Regions from separate parts of the Agrobacterium larrymoorei genome, predicted to be linked through region 2. Evidence: predicted binding sites of a transcription regulator. Region 2 holds the regulator's gene; each other region holds the start of a gene.

Region 1 (4,927 bases), 1.5 Mb from region 2:
CGGCATTGCGGTTGCCCGGACGGCGATTGTCGGTGCGCTGGTTGTCGTTGCGGCCACCCGGACGCCACAGCAGAACCGGCTTCGGCTCGGCATTCTCGGTGGCAGCGTCGTCGGCCTTGGCCTCGGCAGGTGCCTCGTCCGTCTTGGCTTCGGTCGCAACTTCCGCAGAAGCTTCGCCTTCGGAAGTTTCCTCGGCATCTGCATCGTCATGCGCTGTTTCTTCGGCGGGAGCGGCTTCGGTTGCCTCTACCTTGGTGGCATCACCGCTCTGGCTGGCGAGGAAGCTTGCTGCCTCTTCTGCCGAAACCTGATCGGCGCGGTAGCCAAGACCCTTCAGAATCTCTTCCATATCGTCCAGCGTCGCACCAAGGATCGACAGCATCGCTGTCGTGGTGGTGAAGCGGCGACCGTCATATGCGCCTTCAGGGCGCGGCTGTGTGCCGGGCTTCCACTGGAGCAGCGGACGGATCAGGTCGGCCAGACGCTCAAGAATATCGATGCGGACGGCGCGTTTGCCGAGGAAGCGGAAACCGGCCAGCTTGTAGAACATGCGTTCATAGCTGGAATCCGTAACGACAGAGGTACGACCGGCTGCCAGAACCGGGATGAGATCGCCATAGCCGGGCTTGCCGAGACCATCATTTTTCAACGCCCAGAGAAGCGTAACGAGTTCTGCGGGTGCCGGCTTTAGCAGCGCAGGCAGGAAAACATGGTAAGCGCCGAAGCGGATGCCATAGCGGCGCATGGAGGCGCGCGCATCCTGATCCAGCGTCTTGACCTCTTCCGCCACATCGCGACGGAAAAGCACGCCGAGATTTTCGACCAGCTGGAAGGCAAGGCCCTTTGCCAGGCCCTGAAGGTCTTCGGCACGGGAAATATCGTCCAGAGGCTTCAGCACGGTGGCAATCTGGTGGTTTACGAAGCGCTCGATACGGGCAACGGCGTGATCGCGCGCATTGCCGTTCAGCTGCTCGTCCGCCAGAATGATGACGCGCGGCTTCATGATATTGTCACCGGCGGTCAGGCGTGCGACCGGGTCGCCCAGCCAACGGACCAAACCGTCCGAGCTCAAGGCGAGATCGCCATTGCCGCTGGCATGGAGACGCGCAGCGCGAGCCTCGAATTCCAACGCCAGCGCCTTTTGCGCAGCCGCTTGCACGGCCTTGGCATCTGGACCTTCGGTTCCCGCAACCGGCGTAAACCGGAATCCCGCCAATTGACCGACATGATGTCCTTCTACGAAGACATCACCATTCACACTGATTTCAGCTTCAAGCATCGCATTCTCTCTTAGGCGCCTCATGAGCACAGATGTCCTGCGATCAACAAAGCGTTTCGTCAACCTTTCATGTAGCGCATCGGACAATCGATCCTCGATTTCCCGTGTCTTTTCTTGCCAGTGTGTCGGATCGGCAAGCCATCCTGGGCGGTTCGATACATACGTCCATGTTCTGATCTGCGCAATCCTTGCAGAAAGCGTATCGATCTCGCCGTCCGTCCGGTCTGCTCGGCGCACCTGTTCGGCCATGAAATTCTCATTGACCGTGCCGCGTTTGACGAGATCGAAATAGAGCGTCGAAATCAGATCGGCATGTTGTGCAGGCGCGATGCGGCGATAATCCGGCAAGGCGCAGGCTTCCCACAATCTTTCAACACGTTCGGCGGTTGTCGTAATGTCGATGATCTCGGGATAGCGCGACAGATATTCCAGCGATTGCTGGTCGATAGCGGGAAGCGCTCTGGACAGTCCCTGAACCGTTGGCGCGGCATCGAGGCTCGCCTGAAGATTTCTGATAGACGAGAAATCGAAGTTCTTCGTGCGCCATTGCAGCACTTTGACCGGATCGAACTCATGTGATTCGATGCGCTCGACCAGCTCGTCATCCAGCGGATCGACGCGACCCGTCACGCCAAACGTGCCGTCGCGCAGATGGCGACCCGCGCGCCCGGCGATCTGGCCCATTTCAGCCGGATTAAGATTGCGGAACTGGTAGCCGTCAAATTTGCGATCCTGGGCGAAGGCGACATGGTCGACATCGAGATTGAGGCCCATGCCGATAGCGTCGGTCGCTACCAGATATTCGACATCACCGTTCTGATAGAGGCCAACCTGCGCATTGCGGGTGCGCGGGGAGAGGGCGCCAAGCACCACCGCAGCCCCGCCGCGCTGACGGCGGACCAGCTCCGCGATGGCGTAAACCTCGTCTGCAGAGAAAGCCACGATGGCCGTGCGCTGGGGCAGGCGGGTGATTTTCTTCGAGCCGGCGTAAAATAGCTGCGACAGGCGAGGGCGCTCGACCATGACGATGCCGGGCAGCAGCTTTTCGAGGATCGGGCGCATGGTTCCCGCACCCAGCAGCAGTGTTTCTTCCCTGCCGCGCAGATGGAGTACGCGGTCGGTGAAGATATGCCCGCGTTCCAGATCACCCGCCAGCTGCACTTCGTCGATGGCAACGAAAGCGGCATTCGTCTCGCGCGGCATGGCTTCCACGGTGCAGACAGAATATTTGGCGCGTGGAGGGGAAATCTTCTCTTCGCCGGTAATCAGCGCCACATTGGGCGCACCGACCTTTTCCACCAGCCGCGTATAGACCTCGCGGGCCAAGAGGCGCAGTGGCAGACCGATAACGCCGCTTCCATGCGCCACCATGCGTTCGATGGCATAATGGGTCTTGCCGGTATTTGTCGGTCCAAGAACGGCCGTCACACCGCGGCCGCTCAAGATCATGGGGCGAAAATTCAACGTACTATCCGCGAAATCGAAGACACTCAATGTTTGAAGCCAGATGCGTGCAGAGCATTCGGCCTCTTTCTCCACACATGGCAATCGCGAGCGGCAAAGGCAAGGCGGAAAGCGAGAATGCTCGCCGCGGATGCAATTTCATCTGTAAAAACCGGCTAAAACGCCGAATAGCAGTGGCTGAAGAACAGGTTGAGAACGAATCGGAGACGAATCGCTGACTCGTGATGATTCAGGATTTGTTCACGGCAAGATGTGGGTCTCGTTATTCAACCCAACACCAGATGCTGAATCAGAAAATCCTGTTTTAAAGCGGTTGCCCGGTCAAAAGCTTCGGTCCGTTGCGGTCTGCCGTGCCTGCGGCCTGACCGATGAAATAGGATTTCAAACCCGGAATTCTGTCCACGACACCGAGTCCGAAATCGCGCGCGATGCGGATCGGCCCGACATCGTTGGAGAACAACCGGTTCAGGACATCGGTGGTGACGCCCATCCGCACCGTATCGAAGCGGCGCCAGGACTGGTATCGCTCGAGAACGTTCAGGGAGCCGATATCGAGGCCGAGGCGATCTGCTTCGACAACGGTTTCCGCCAAAGCGGCTACATCCTTGAAACCAAGATTGAGGCCCTGACCGGAAATCGGATGGATGCCGTGGGCCGCATCACCCGCAAGCGCAATGCGCGGTGCCACGAAGGCTCGGGCGAGCGTCAGGCCAAGAGGAAACGCACGGCGAGGGCCAACGGGCCGTACCGTTCCGAGTTTATGGCCGAAGCGGCGTTCCAGTTCTTCTTCGAAAACCAGATCGTCCGAAGCGACCAATCGGTCAGCGTCAGCAGTCCGCTCAGTCCAGACGAGGGAGGAGCGGTTGCCCTTGAGCGGCAGGATTGCAAAGGGGCCGGAAGGCAGGAAATGCTCTTCCGCACAGCCATCGTGGGGACGCTCGTGCTCGACGGTCGTGACGATGCCGGACTGGTCGTATTTCCATTCCACCGTCTTGATGCCAGCCATGGTCCGCAGGGCGGAACGAACGCCGTCGCAGGCAACAAGGAGACGGGTTTCCAACGAAGAACCATCGGAAAGGGAAATCACATTGCTTTGCGCACCCGCACTAAAGCCGGAAACGCTTAGGCCATGACGGATAGTGATGCCGAGGCGTTCGCAAACACCGCGCAACGCGCCGACCATGGCGACATTCGGAATCATATGCGCAAATGGCTGGCCATCGGCGACATCGCCGTCGAAGGTCAGGAAGACGGGACGTACCGGGTCGGAGGTTCTGGAATCGGTCACGATCATCTTATTGATCGGCTGCGCTTCCGGTTTCAACTCTTCCCAGATGCCAAAGACTTCAAGCATGCGTGTGGCTGCAGCAATGATGGCGGAGGCGCGAACGTCTTTTTTCCAGACGTCCTCGGGCGCAGCCTCGATCACCTGAACATCAAGATGCGGAGAAGCCTGTTTGATGGCGACGGCAACACTCAGGCCGACATATCCGCCTCCGGCAATCACGACATCATGCATTGCGTCTTCTCCTGCATTCTTGTGAATATACACGCCGCACTATAGACCATCAGTTTACGTCTTCATACAGCCGGAGCCTGCCGAAATGTCGCGCACTTCACAGTCGTCAAGTCCCATGGAAAATCTGCTTTCCACGCTCGACCTTGAAAAGCTTGAGGAAAACCTCTTCCGCGGCATCAGCCCGCAAGTGGGATGGCAGCGCGTTTTCGGCGGTCAGGTCATCGCCCAGGCCCTGATGGCCGCTCAGCGCACGGTTGATGATGATCGTTATGTTCACTCTCTCCATGCCTATTTCATGCGTCCTGGCGATCCGTTGGTTCCGATCATCTATCAGGTAGATCGAATCCGCGACGGATCAAGCTTTGCGACGCGGCGCATCGTCGCGATCCAGCACGGGCACGCCATATTCTCCATGTCCGCCTCGTTCCAGATCGAAGAGGGCGGGTTCGATCATCAGAGCATCATTCCAAAGGTGCCGCAGCCGGAACAGTTGATGAGCGAAGCGCAGATGCAGGAAGCGTTTCTAGCCAAGGCGCCACCCGCAATCCGCAAATACTGGGAAAACAAGCGCCCCATCGAAATCCGGCCGGTTTCGCTGACCCATTATATTTCCAAGGAAAAGCTGGAGCCGCAGCAGGATATCTGGGTGCGGGCCGTCGGCTTGG
Region 2 (4,927 bases):
TTTCGACAGCGTCGAGTGTCTCGGTCAGCGAGCCGATCTGGTTGACCTTGACGAGGATGGAGTTTGCAACGCCCATCTTGATGCCATCGCGCAGGCGCGCGGAGTTCGTCACGAACAGATCGTCGCCGACGAGTTGGACCTTGGAGCCGATCTTGTCCGTCAGGTACTTCCAACCTTCCCAATCGTCTTCGGCCATGCCGTCTTCGATGGAGATGATCGGGTACTTGCCCGCGAGTTCAGCAAGGTAATCGGCCATTGCTTCCGGCTCCAGCGTGCGGCCTTCGCCTTCCATCTCGTACTTGCCGTTCTTGAAGAACTCGGTGGATGCGCAGTCGAGAGCGAGTGCAATATCTTCACCCGGCTTGTAGCCAGCCTTTTCGATTGACCGCATCACGAAATCGAGTGCGTCCGGCGCGCTCTTCAGGCCAGGCGCGAAGCCGCCTTCGTCACCAACATTGGTGTTGTGGCCCTGTGCTGCCAGTTCCTTTTTCAGAACGTGGAAAATTTCCGCACCGATACGCACGGCGTCACGGATGCTTTCCGCGCCAACCGGCATGATCATGAATTCCTGGAAGTCGATCGGGTTATCGGCATGCGCGCCGCCATTGATGATGTTCATCATCGGAACGGGCAGCAGATGCGCGTTCGGGCCGCCGACGTAGCGGTAAAGCGGCAGGCCTGTCGTTTCGGCAGCAGCCTTGGCAACAGCGAGCGAAACGCCGAGAATGGCGTTCGCGCCGAGGCGAGACTTGTTCGGCGTACCATCGAGCGCGATCAGCGTCTGGTCGATATGGATTTGGCTTTCGGCATCGAAACCGCCGAGCGCATCGAAGATTTCCGTGTTGACGGCTTCAACGGCCTTTTCAACGCCCTTACCGAGATAGCGCTTGCCGCCATCGCGCAGCTCGACTGCCTCGTGGGCACCGGTGGAAGCGCCCGATGGAACGGCGGCGCGGCCGAAGGAACCGTCTTCGAGGTACACGTCCACTTCAACGGTGGGGTTGCCGCGGCTGTCGAGGATTTCGCGTGCGATGATATCGGTAATGGCTGTCATGGTCTCTCCCTTGGGACTGGAACAGATGGTTTCAGTCGCTTGTCTTAGAGCGCATCGGCAAGGCTGTGAAGCCGTTTTCAGCGAAGATGCGCAGTAGAACGATACTTAACGACGACTCGGATGTAATTGCCTTTTCGCTGTAGACGAAGCGTAAGAAATTACAATGACGACGCCCCATGCGAGGCGTCCGCCACCTTATAAAAATCGATTAGGACGAAATCAGGCCGCCTTGGAAATCGCATCGAAGGCCAAAAGTTTTTCCAGAAGCTTCGGCATGTCCTTAAGGTGAACCATGTTCGGGCCATCGGAAGGCGCATTGTCGGGATCTTCATGCGTCTCGACGAACAGCCCCGCGATGCCAACTGCAACAGCGGCGCGCGAAAGCGTTTCAACGAACTCACGCTGCCCGCCTGTGGAACCACCCTGCCCACCCGGCTGCTGAACGGAATGCGTTGCATCGAACACCACAGGTGCGCCGAGCGATGCCATGATCGGAAGCGAACGCATGTCGGAAACCAGTGTGTTATAGCCGAAGGAAGCGCCGCGTTCGCATAACAGCACATTCGGGTTGCCGCTTTCATTCAGCTTGGCCAGCACATTCTTCATGTCCCAGGGCGCAAGAAACTGGCCCTTCTTGACGTTGATTACGCGACCAGTCTTGGCGGCAGCAACAAGAAGGTCCGTCTGGCGGCTGAGGAACGCGGGAATCTGGAGAATATCGACCGTCTGCGCAACGACGGCGCACTGTTCTTCGGTGTGGATATCCGTCAAAACAGGAAAGCCGAATTCCTTTTTCAGATCGGCAAAAATCTCCATGGCGTTATCGAGACCGATGCCGCGCTTGCCGGACAGGGATGTCCTGTTGGCCTTATCGAACGAGGACTTGTACACAAGGCCGACGCCGAGCTTCGCGCAAAGCTCTTTCAACGTTCCCGCAATCATGAAGGCATGATCCCGGCTCTCCATCTGGCAAGGCCCGGCAATCAGCGAAAAGCGCTCGGTATTGCAAAACGATACGGCGCCCGCACCTTCACCGGCCACCACTTTAAGATTGTTCTTCGCAGTCATCGTCTTCCTCACAATTCCAGAGTAGCGCCCGTTTTTAAGAGCATCCGGCGAGGCCGGTTCGTTGTGCGCACGCCATATCAGCAAGGGCCTTCGGTGTCATCAGCCAATGCGCCTGGTTGCTTTTCACGAAGAAAATTTCACAACCTGAGACTTAGCGAAATTTTAAGGGATTGCAGAACACATATGGAACATATAGTGTTCGTTCTGTATTTGTTTCGCGAATCTTCGCCACACAGTCCAAGGGTGTTTCTTCATGCTCACGCGCAAACAGCAGGAACTGCTTCTCTTCATTCATGAGCGAATGAAGGAATCCGGCGTGCCTCCATCTTTCGATGAGATGAAGGATGCACTCGACCTGGCTTCAAAATCCGGCATCCACCGGCTGATCACTGCTTTGGAAGAACGCGGTTTCATCCGCCGGCTTCCCAATCGCGCCAGAGCGCTGGAAGTCATCAAGCTGCCGGAGGCTTATACGCCTCCTTCGCAGAAACCCCAGCGCGGCTTTTCGCCAAGCGTTATCGAAGGCAGTCTCGGCAAGCCGAAAGCGCCAGAGCCAGCGCCTGCGCCCAAACCCGCAAATGATGCGCTTTCCGGTGCCGTAACAGTTCCCGTCATGGGCCGGATTGCCGCAGGTGTGCCGATTTCCGCAATTCAGAACAATACGCATGACGTTGCCGTACCGATGGACATGCTAGGCAGCGGCGAGCATTACGCCCTCGAGGTCAAGGGTGACTCGATGATCGAGGCAGGGATTTTCGACGGCGACACCGTCATTATCCGCAATGGCAGCACCGCAAGCCCCGGTGATATTATCGTTGCGCTCGTGGATGACGAAGAAGCAACCCTCAAGCGCTTCCGCCGCAAAGGCGCGTCGATCGCTCTCGAGGCGGCCAACCCGGCTTACGAAACCAGAATTTTCGGACCTGACCGGGTGAAGATTCAGGGCAAGCTGGTTGGTCTCATCCGGCGCTATCATTGAGTTGAGGCGCGACAGGCTTGTGCTTGGAACATCTAACTGAAGGTGCGTAGTTGCTTCTTCAGTAAGCCCTATATTCCGGCGACGCTGTGAGATATTTCCGGGCGTGGTGGTTGTGCGTTCTTCACGGCGCTGGAAAGACCGGACACATTGGTTACAGATGTTCGGAGATTCCTGAGAGTGCGTTTTAGCTTTCGAGGGCGATCTGCGACATACTTGGCACCAAAGAATTCGCCGTTGAGATTGGCGCAGTGTTGATGGAACGAATGGTAAGAGGGTCGCTTCCAGAGCGCTTGGTACCAGCCAAATATTGTCCTCGAAGCTCATCTGCTTGTTAGCGAGTCGAGAAGGGGTGCAGAAAGTTTTGGTGAAGCGCCGAGCATGATTGATAAAATCAGCCCGAGCGACGTATCGTTAGTTAAGTGCATCGCGCCCCGCTGGGACGCGCCTTCTTTCAGCGCCCCTGCTCTTCCCGGCTTTCTGCTTCACGATTCCGGTCATATTGCTTCATCATCGGAAAATCCGGCAACCACGCCTCGCGACGGATTGTCCATAACTCATATGTCGGTTCGAACTGATTGGTGGAATCGAAAGAGCCAATATTGAGTTCGATTTCATCATCGCTTTTGCCGAAAACGGGAGAGCCGCAATTCTGGCAAAAGAAGCGTCCGTTATAGCTGCCAGTTTCGCCTTCGATCCGTACCGCGTCTTCCGGAAAAATCGCCGATGCGTGAAAGAGTGCGCCGTGATGTTTGCGGCAATCCATGCAATGGCAGATTCCAACACGATATGGTTCGCCCGATACGGAGAATTTTACTTTGCCGCAGAAGCAGCCTCCGGTTCTGGTTTCCATGCGTGGTCCTCCTTGTTCGGTTACACAGCCAAACCAAACAATTTTCAGGCAAAGAGGTTCGATAATTAATTTAGCCTGACCAGGCCTATGGGTCTTGCTGACAAGAAAACTCAATCATCAAATAGTTTGAAGACACTCATCGCTAAAGACGCCTGTATTGCCTGTCGCTGGTGCGTTACGAAGCTCAAGACATGCTATCTGTAATCGATACTAGAGGGGTCCCGCGATGTACGATCTTTATATAGCCAACAAGAACTATTCGTCATGGTCGCTTCGGCCCTGGGCGCTGATGCAGACCTTGAATATTCCATTCAACGAAAAGCTGGCTCCCTTCAACGATCCCGACCCTAAGAACGACTTCACTTGGTTCTCGCCCACCGGCAAAGTTCCGTGCCTGATCGATGGCGACGTTACGGTTTGGGACACGCTGGCCATTGCTGAATATCTTGCCGAAAGCCACGAAGGCGTTTGGGCGCAGGATAAGACGGCGCGCGCGTGGTCGCGGTCCGTTACCGCGGAGATGCATTCCGGCTTTCAATCTCTGCGCAACCTGCATCCCATGAGCGTCGGCTTGCGCATTCGCCCGCACGCACCCTCGCCGTCCCTTAGCAGTGATATCGCCCGTATCGACGCCTTGTGGCAGCAGGGCCTGCAAACCTTCGGCGGCCCGTTTCTGGCGGGAGAGCGTTTTACCGCTGTAGACGCATTCTTTTGCCCGGTTGCCTTCCGCTTCAGGACTTACGGAACCAGCCTGTCGCCCGCTTCCGAAGCATACAAAAACCGGCTTCTGAACCTGTCCGCAATGCGGGAGTGGGAAAAAGCAGCGCTGCTGGAACCATGGCGAGACCCCGAACATGAGCAGGAAGCCGCATCGACCGGCGAAATCATCGAGGACTTCCGCATCGGATCTTGATCAGCCGCCTGCCGCCAGCATATTTTCGATGTGCGGCGGCAGAGAATTATCGAAACTCTTGGC
Region 3 (4,927 bases), 120 kb from region 2:
CGTCAGCGTGCGCGCCACCAACTCGTTCGGATCGACCGGGCGCACGATGTAATCATTGACCCCGAGTTCCAGCGAGCGGATGACCATATTGTCATCCCCCTGCTCCGTTACGAGCAGTAGCGGCAGGAAACGCGTTCGGTCCAGCGAGCGCAGCTGCGAACACAGGCGCAGCGGATCGAAATTATCGAAATTCGAGTTGATGATCACCAGCTCGTACGGGTTCTCGGCTGCCTCGAACAGGGCATTGCCGGGATCGGTGATCGCCACGACTTCCGCCGCAGGTTTCAAAGCCTTGATGATGCGTTCCTGAGAACTCGCGCGGCCATCGACCAGCAACACCTTGCCGGGCTTTTCGATGTGACCATCTTCACCAATGGCGTCTTCGAGGCCGATGGTCTTCGCGGTTGCGGCGCGGCCACGCATCTCGTCGCTCATCGTTTTCAGGCGCGCTAGGCTTTTCACGCGGGATATGAGTTGCAGGTCATTGACCGGCTTCGTCAAAAAATCATCGGCACCGGCTTTCAAGCCGCGCACGCGGTCCGAAGGCTGGTCGAGCGCCGTCACCATCACGACCGGGATATGCGCTGTCTTGGGATTGGCTTTGAGACGCTCGCACACCTCGAAGCCATCCATATCCGGCATCATGATGTCGAGCAGAATGACATCCACCTGCTCCCGGTTACAGATTTCCAATGCCCTGCGGCCATTTTCGGCGCAGACGACATCAAAATATTCAGCGAGCAGACGCGCTTCCAGAAATTTCACATTAGCTGGAATGTCGTCGACGACCAGAATTCTAGCAGTCATTGGCTCGCCCCTGTCGCCTTATGCATCGCCGAGATATGTTTTTATCGTCTCTATGAATTTCGGAACGGAAATTGGCTTGGAAACATAGGCCTCGCATCCGCCTTGGCGAATACGCTCCTCATCCCCCTTCATCGCAAAAGCCGTAACCGCAATCACTGGAATCACATGCAGTTCGTCATCTTCCTTGAGCCATTTGGTGACTTCAAGGCCGGAGACTTCAGGCAGCTGAATATCCATGAGAATAAGATCGGGCCGGTGCTTGCGCGCAAGGTCAAGCGCTTCCATGCCATTGCGGGTCTGGATCGTGGTATAGCCGGATGCCTCGATCAGATCGCGAAAGAGCTTCATGTTCAGCTCGTTGTCTTCAACTATCATGACCTGCTTGGGCATGGTGGCAGTCCTTGTTCCGCTTTGAAACCTTCCTCTGGACATATAAGTTGTCGCAGAACCGATTCCATTATCCCCCGCGCAGTATGCTAGGGCGATTTGGTTGAGAAATAGGTAACTCGGGTAAAGAAATGTTGCGTGATACAAAAAGCGGCAAGTTGACCACCAGAGACCCCGAGGAAACGGTAACCGCCATACTTGGCTGGCTTGCGAACGAGCCGGATATGCTTGCCCGTTTCCTCGCGCTGAGCGGCCTGCAACCCAACATGCTGCGCCAGGCTTTCAGCGACCCCGGCTTTCTCGCGGGCCTGACGGATTTCATCATGAGCCACGAACCGGACCTCCTGGCTTTCTGCGAAGCCACCGGCTGCAAGCCGGAAGACGTACAGGCGGCATGGCATCGTTATTCTGGACCCGGGCTGGATTCCGGGGTCTATTGAAGCTTCAAGACTGGCGCGAACGCTGCTTCAATACGGTTGTTGCGTAGGATTCGAGCACACTGTTCATGCGCGTTTGATAGCCCTTGCCCGTCGACTTGTAAGCCTCGACAACCGACTTCTTCACCCGAAGCGTGATCTGCTGTGTTCCCTCAGGCTCCACATACTTTGCGTTCGCCCAGAAGTTCTCATCCAGTTCGGGGATGTCTGAATAATCGAGTTCCTCATCCGGCATTGCGGCAAGCGCTTCAAGACTCAACTCTTTTTCGTATTTCTTCGTCATACCGTTTCCTTTCCCGACGGTTCGCTGGACGCGCCGAAATAATGCCTATCAGTCAGGCTTTTTGAAAACGTCATCAAATATTGTACAAGAAGCTTATCCACTTGAGGTGGCATTGGCAAAGGATTATGGTCAAGACCGTTCTCTTTTTGTTTCTTGGCCATGCCCGCGATTTTGAACTACGATCCCGGTTTCTGTCGTGATTGTCTGGCTGGCCAGCCGGAGGCGTTTAGGCGTTGTCGGAAATGTGGCAGTCCGCGCCTGCTCTATCACGCCGAGCTTTATGATCTCACCATCGCGCATATCGACTGCGATGCCTTTTATGCTTCCGTCGAGAAGCGCGACAACCCGGACCTCGCCGACAAGCCCTTGATCATCGGCGGCGGCAAGCGGGGTGTGGTTTCGACTGCCTGTTACATCGCCCGCATCCACGGCGTGCGTTCCGCCATGCCGATGTTCAAGGCGCTCGAAGCCTGCCCGGATGCGGTGGTGATAAAGCCGAACATGGAGAAATACAGCCTCGTCGGAAGGCAGATCCGCGCGATGATGCAGGATTTGACGCCGCTCGTGCAGCCGCTGTCGATCGATGAAGCGTTTCTCGATCTCTCCGGCACCGAGCGTTTGCACCACGATCCCCCTGCCCGCGTTCTTGCCAATTTTGCCCGGCGGGTGGAAAAGGAAATCGGGATCAGCGTTTCCGTCGGCCTGTCCTACTGCAAGTTTCTGGCAAAGGTGGCCTCCGATCTTCAGAAGCCGCGCGGTTTTTCGGTGATTGGCGAAAAGGAGGCGACGGCCTTTTTGGCCACGCGTCCGGTCACCACGATTTGGGGTGTCGGCAAAGCTTTTGCCGCAACGCTCGAGGCGGATGGCATTCGCATGATCTCGCAGTTGCAGGAGATGGAAGAGACGGAACTGATGCGCAAATATGGCTCCATGGGCCAGCGCCTGTTCCGCCTTGCACGCGGCATTGATGACCGCGAGGTCCATACCAATGATCCGGCCAAGAGCGTTTCTTCCGAAACCACATTCTTCAATGACATTTCGCGCCATGACGATCTTGTGCCGATCCTGCGTTCGCTTTCGGAAAAGGTCGCCTGGCGGTTGAAGAAGAATGCGACGGCCGGGCACACTGTCGTCCTCAAGATGAAGACATCCGACTTCAAATCCCGCACGCGCAACCGCAGGCTGGAGGACCCGACCCAGCTTGCCGATAGAATATTCCGCACCGGCCTTTCGCTTTTGGAAAAAGAGACTGATGGCACCAAGTTCCGCCTGATCGGCATCGGCGTGACCGACCTGTGCGATCCCGCTCTCGCCGACCCTCCCGATCTGGTCGATAAATCCGCAGGCCGACGCGCCGCGGCGGAGGCAGCCATGGACAAGCTGCGGGAAAAATTCGGCAAGGGCACCGTCGAAACCGGCTATACGTTCGGCGCTAAAAAGTAACGATAAACACGCCTTCGTGAAGGGTATTTAAAAACTTCATTAAATGAGCACGCATATGCTCCACCGTTGAAGCGGCGCAGTTTTTCGCGCCATGAGCCTCCCTTGCCGCCTCGATTTTTGGCGGCATGCTTTGTACCGCGTTGGAGCAGACATGATGTTGCGTGCCTTTGTAGGAGCCTGCCTCCTATCCACTTCCGTTTTTGTGCAAGCGGCCACCGCCAGGGATGCGCGCAGCCTGCAGGTCGTCGTCTCGAAGAACGAGCAGACGCTTTCCCTCTATGAAGATGGAGAGATCGTCGCCACTTCCAGAGTGTCCACCGGCAAGGCGGGGCATGATACGCCGAGCGGCATCTTCTCCATTCTGGACAAGCGCAAATATCACGAATCCAACATCTATTCCGCCGCTCCCATGCCATTCATGCAGCGGCTGACATGGTCCGGCATCGCGCTGCATGAAGGCAATGTGCCGAACTATCCGGCCTCTCACGGCTGTATCCGTCTGCCCAGCAAGTTCGCCAAATCGCTCTATGGCATAACCGCGCGCGGCGTCCACGTCATCGTTTCGGGCGCGGATGTCTCGTTGCAACGGATCGATCACCCTGCCCTGCTTCAGCCGAAAGATGCCGATGAGGGGCGGCTGCTTTCCGATGTGGAAATGCGCCCGGCAACATTCGATGCGTCGCTGAAGCTGGTGGAAGTGGCCGTGAACGAGAAGACGAGTTCCGTTCCCACCAAGGCCTCACCGCGCGCAACGGGCGCCCCGTTGCGCATTCTCATCACACGGCGGGGCGACCGTGAAAAAATCATGGACGTTCAGCGCCTTCTCACCAGTCTCGGTTTCGATGCCGGTGTTGCGGATGGTTATGCGGGCGAAATGACCGTCAATGCCGCCAACGGCTACAAGCGCTGGAAGAACCTGAAGACAACCGGCCCATTATTGACGGACGAATTCGTCGACGCCCTCTACGCCTCCGCCGGAGAAGATGCAGCACCGAATGGCCAGTTGATGGTGCGCCAGAACTTCAAACCTCTGTTCGAAGCCCCGATCCATATCAAGCAGCCGAATATCGCTCTCGGCACCCATTTCTTCGAAGTCATCGACATTGATGGCGACAGGGCCGAATGGAATGGCCTGACGCTGGAAAACCACATTCCGCTCGCCGCACGCAAACGCCTCGGCATCGACGTGGCCGATGCGCCGGGCGGCTATGACCAGTTGAGCGCAGTGCTGGATCGCATCGAAATTCCGGCAGATGTCCGCGAAAAGCTCGAAGAGCAGCTTTCTGTCGGCAGCTCCATCACCGTTTCCGACTTGAGCCACGGGCTGGAGACGGGTCAGGGCACGGATTTCGTGACCGTCACCCGCGAAAGGCCGATCTGACCGCTTCACCGGGAGACACGCTCTAACGGAACAACTGCGCAGCCATGACGTTTAAAGGCTCATCCACTCGCGTTGGGGAGCCTGCAATGAACGTGAAATATGTCGCAGCAGCTGTTCTTGGCCTGGCCTGCGTTTCCGCCGCCGAAGCACCAGAGAATTACAGCGTCTATGGCGGACCCGCCGTGGTCA

What was found. The regulator LexA, encoded in region 2, represses DNA repair genes until DNA is damaged. The targets are predictions, from matches to a motif close to TGTTCNNNNTGTGTTCNG.
Region 1: a site for LexA is predicted at 2,924-2,941, ahead of CFBP5473_RS01455 (helicase-related protein). Genes of this name have one in related genera too.
Region 3: a site for LexA is predicted at 2,051-2,068, ahead of CFBP5473_RS09110 (DNA polymerase IV). Genes of this name have one in related genera too.

What each region holds. Positions count from the first base shown of each region.
Region 1 covers NZ_CP039691.1:314,999-319,925, forward strand. Annotated here, with positions in the region: gene CFBP5473_RS01455 (helicase-related protein) at 1-2,728, opposite strand, end outside; gene CFBP5473_RS01460 (ubiquinone biosynthesis hydroxylase) at 3,048-4,262, opposite strand; gene tesB (acyl-CoA thioesterase II) at 4,348-4,927, shown strand, end outside.
Region 2 covers NZ_CP039691.1:1,779,596-1,784,522, forward strand. Annotated here, with positions in the region: gene eno (phosphopyruvate hydratase) at 1-1,054, opposite strand, end outside; gene kdsA (3-deoxy-8-phosphooctulonate synthase) at 1,274-2,122, opposite strand; gene lexA (transcriptional repressor LexA) at 2,376-3,101, shown strand; gene CFBP5473_RS08500 (GFA family protein) at 3,553-3,951, opposite strand; gene CFBP5473_RS08505 (glutathione S-transferase family protein) at 4,178-4,864, shown strand; gene CFBP5473_RS08510 (ComEC/Rec2 family competence protein) at 4,865-4,927, opposite strand, start outside.
Region 3 covers NZ_CP039691.1:1,901,800-1,906,726, forward strand. Annotated here, with positions in the region: gene CFBP5473_RS09090 (PleD family two-component system response regulator) at 1-807, opposite strand, end outside; gene CFBP5473_RS09095 (response regulator) at 826-1,197, opposite strand; gene CFBP5473_RS09100 (DUF3572 domain-containing protein) at 1,326-1,634, shown strand; gene CFBP5473_RS09105 (BrnA antitoxin family protein) at 1,639-1,914, opposite strand; gene CFBP5473_RS09110 (DNA polymerase IV) at 2,074-3,357, shown strand; gene CFBP5473_RS09115 (L,D-transpeptidase family protein) at 3,509-4,738, shown strand; gene CFBP5473_RS09120 (hypothetical protein) at 4,825-4,927, shown strand, end outside.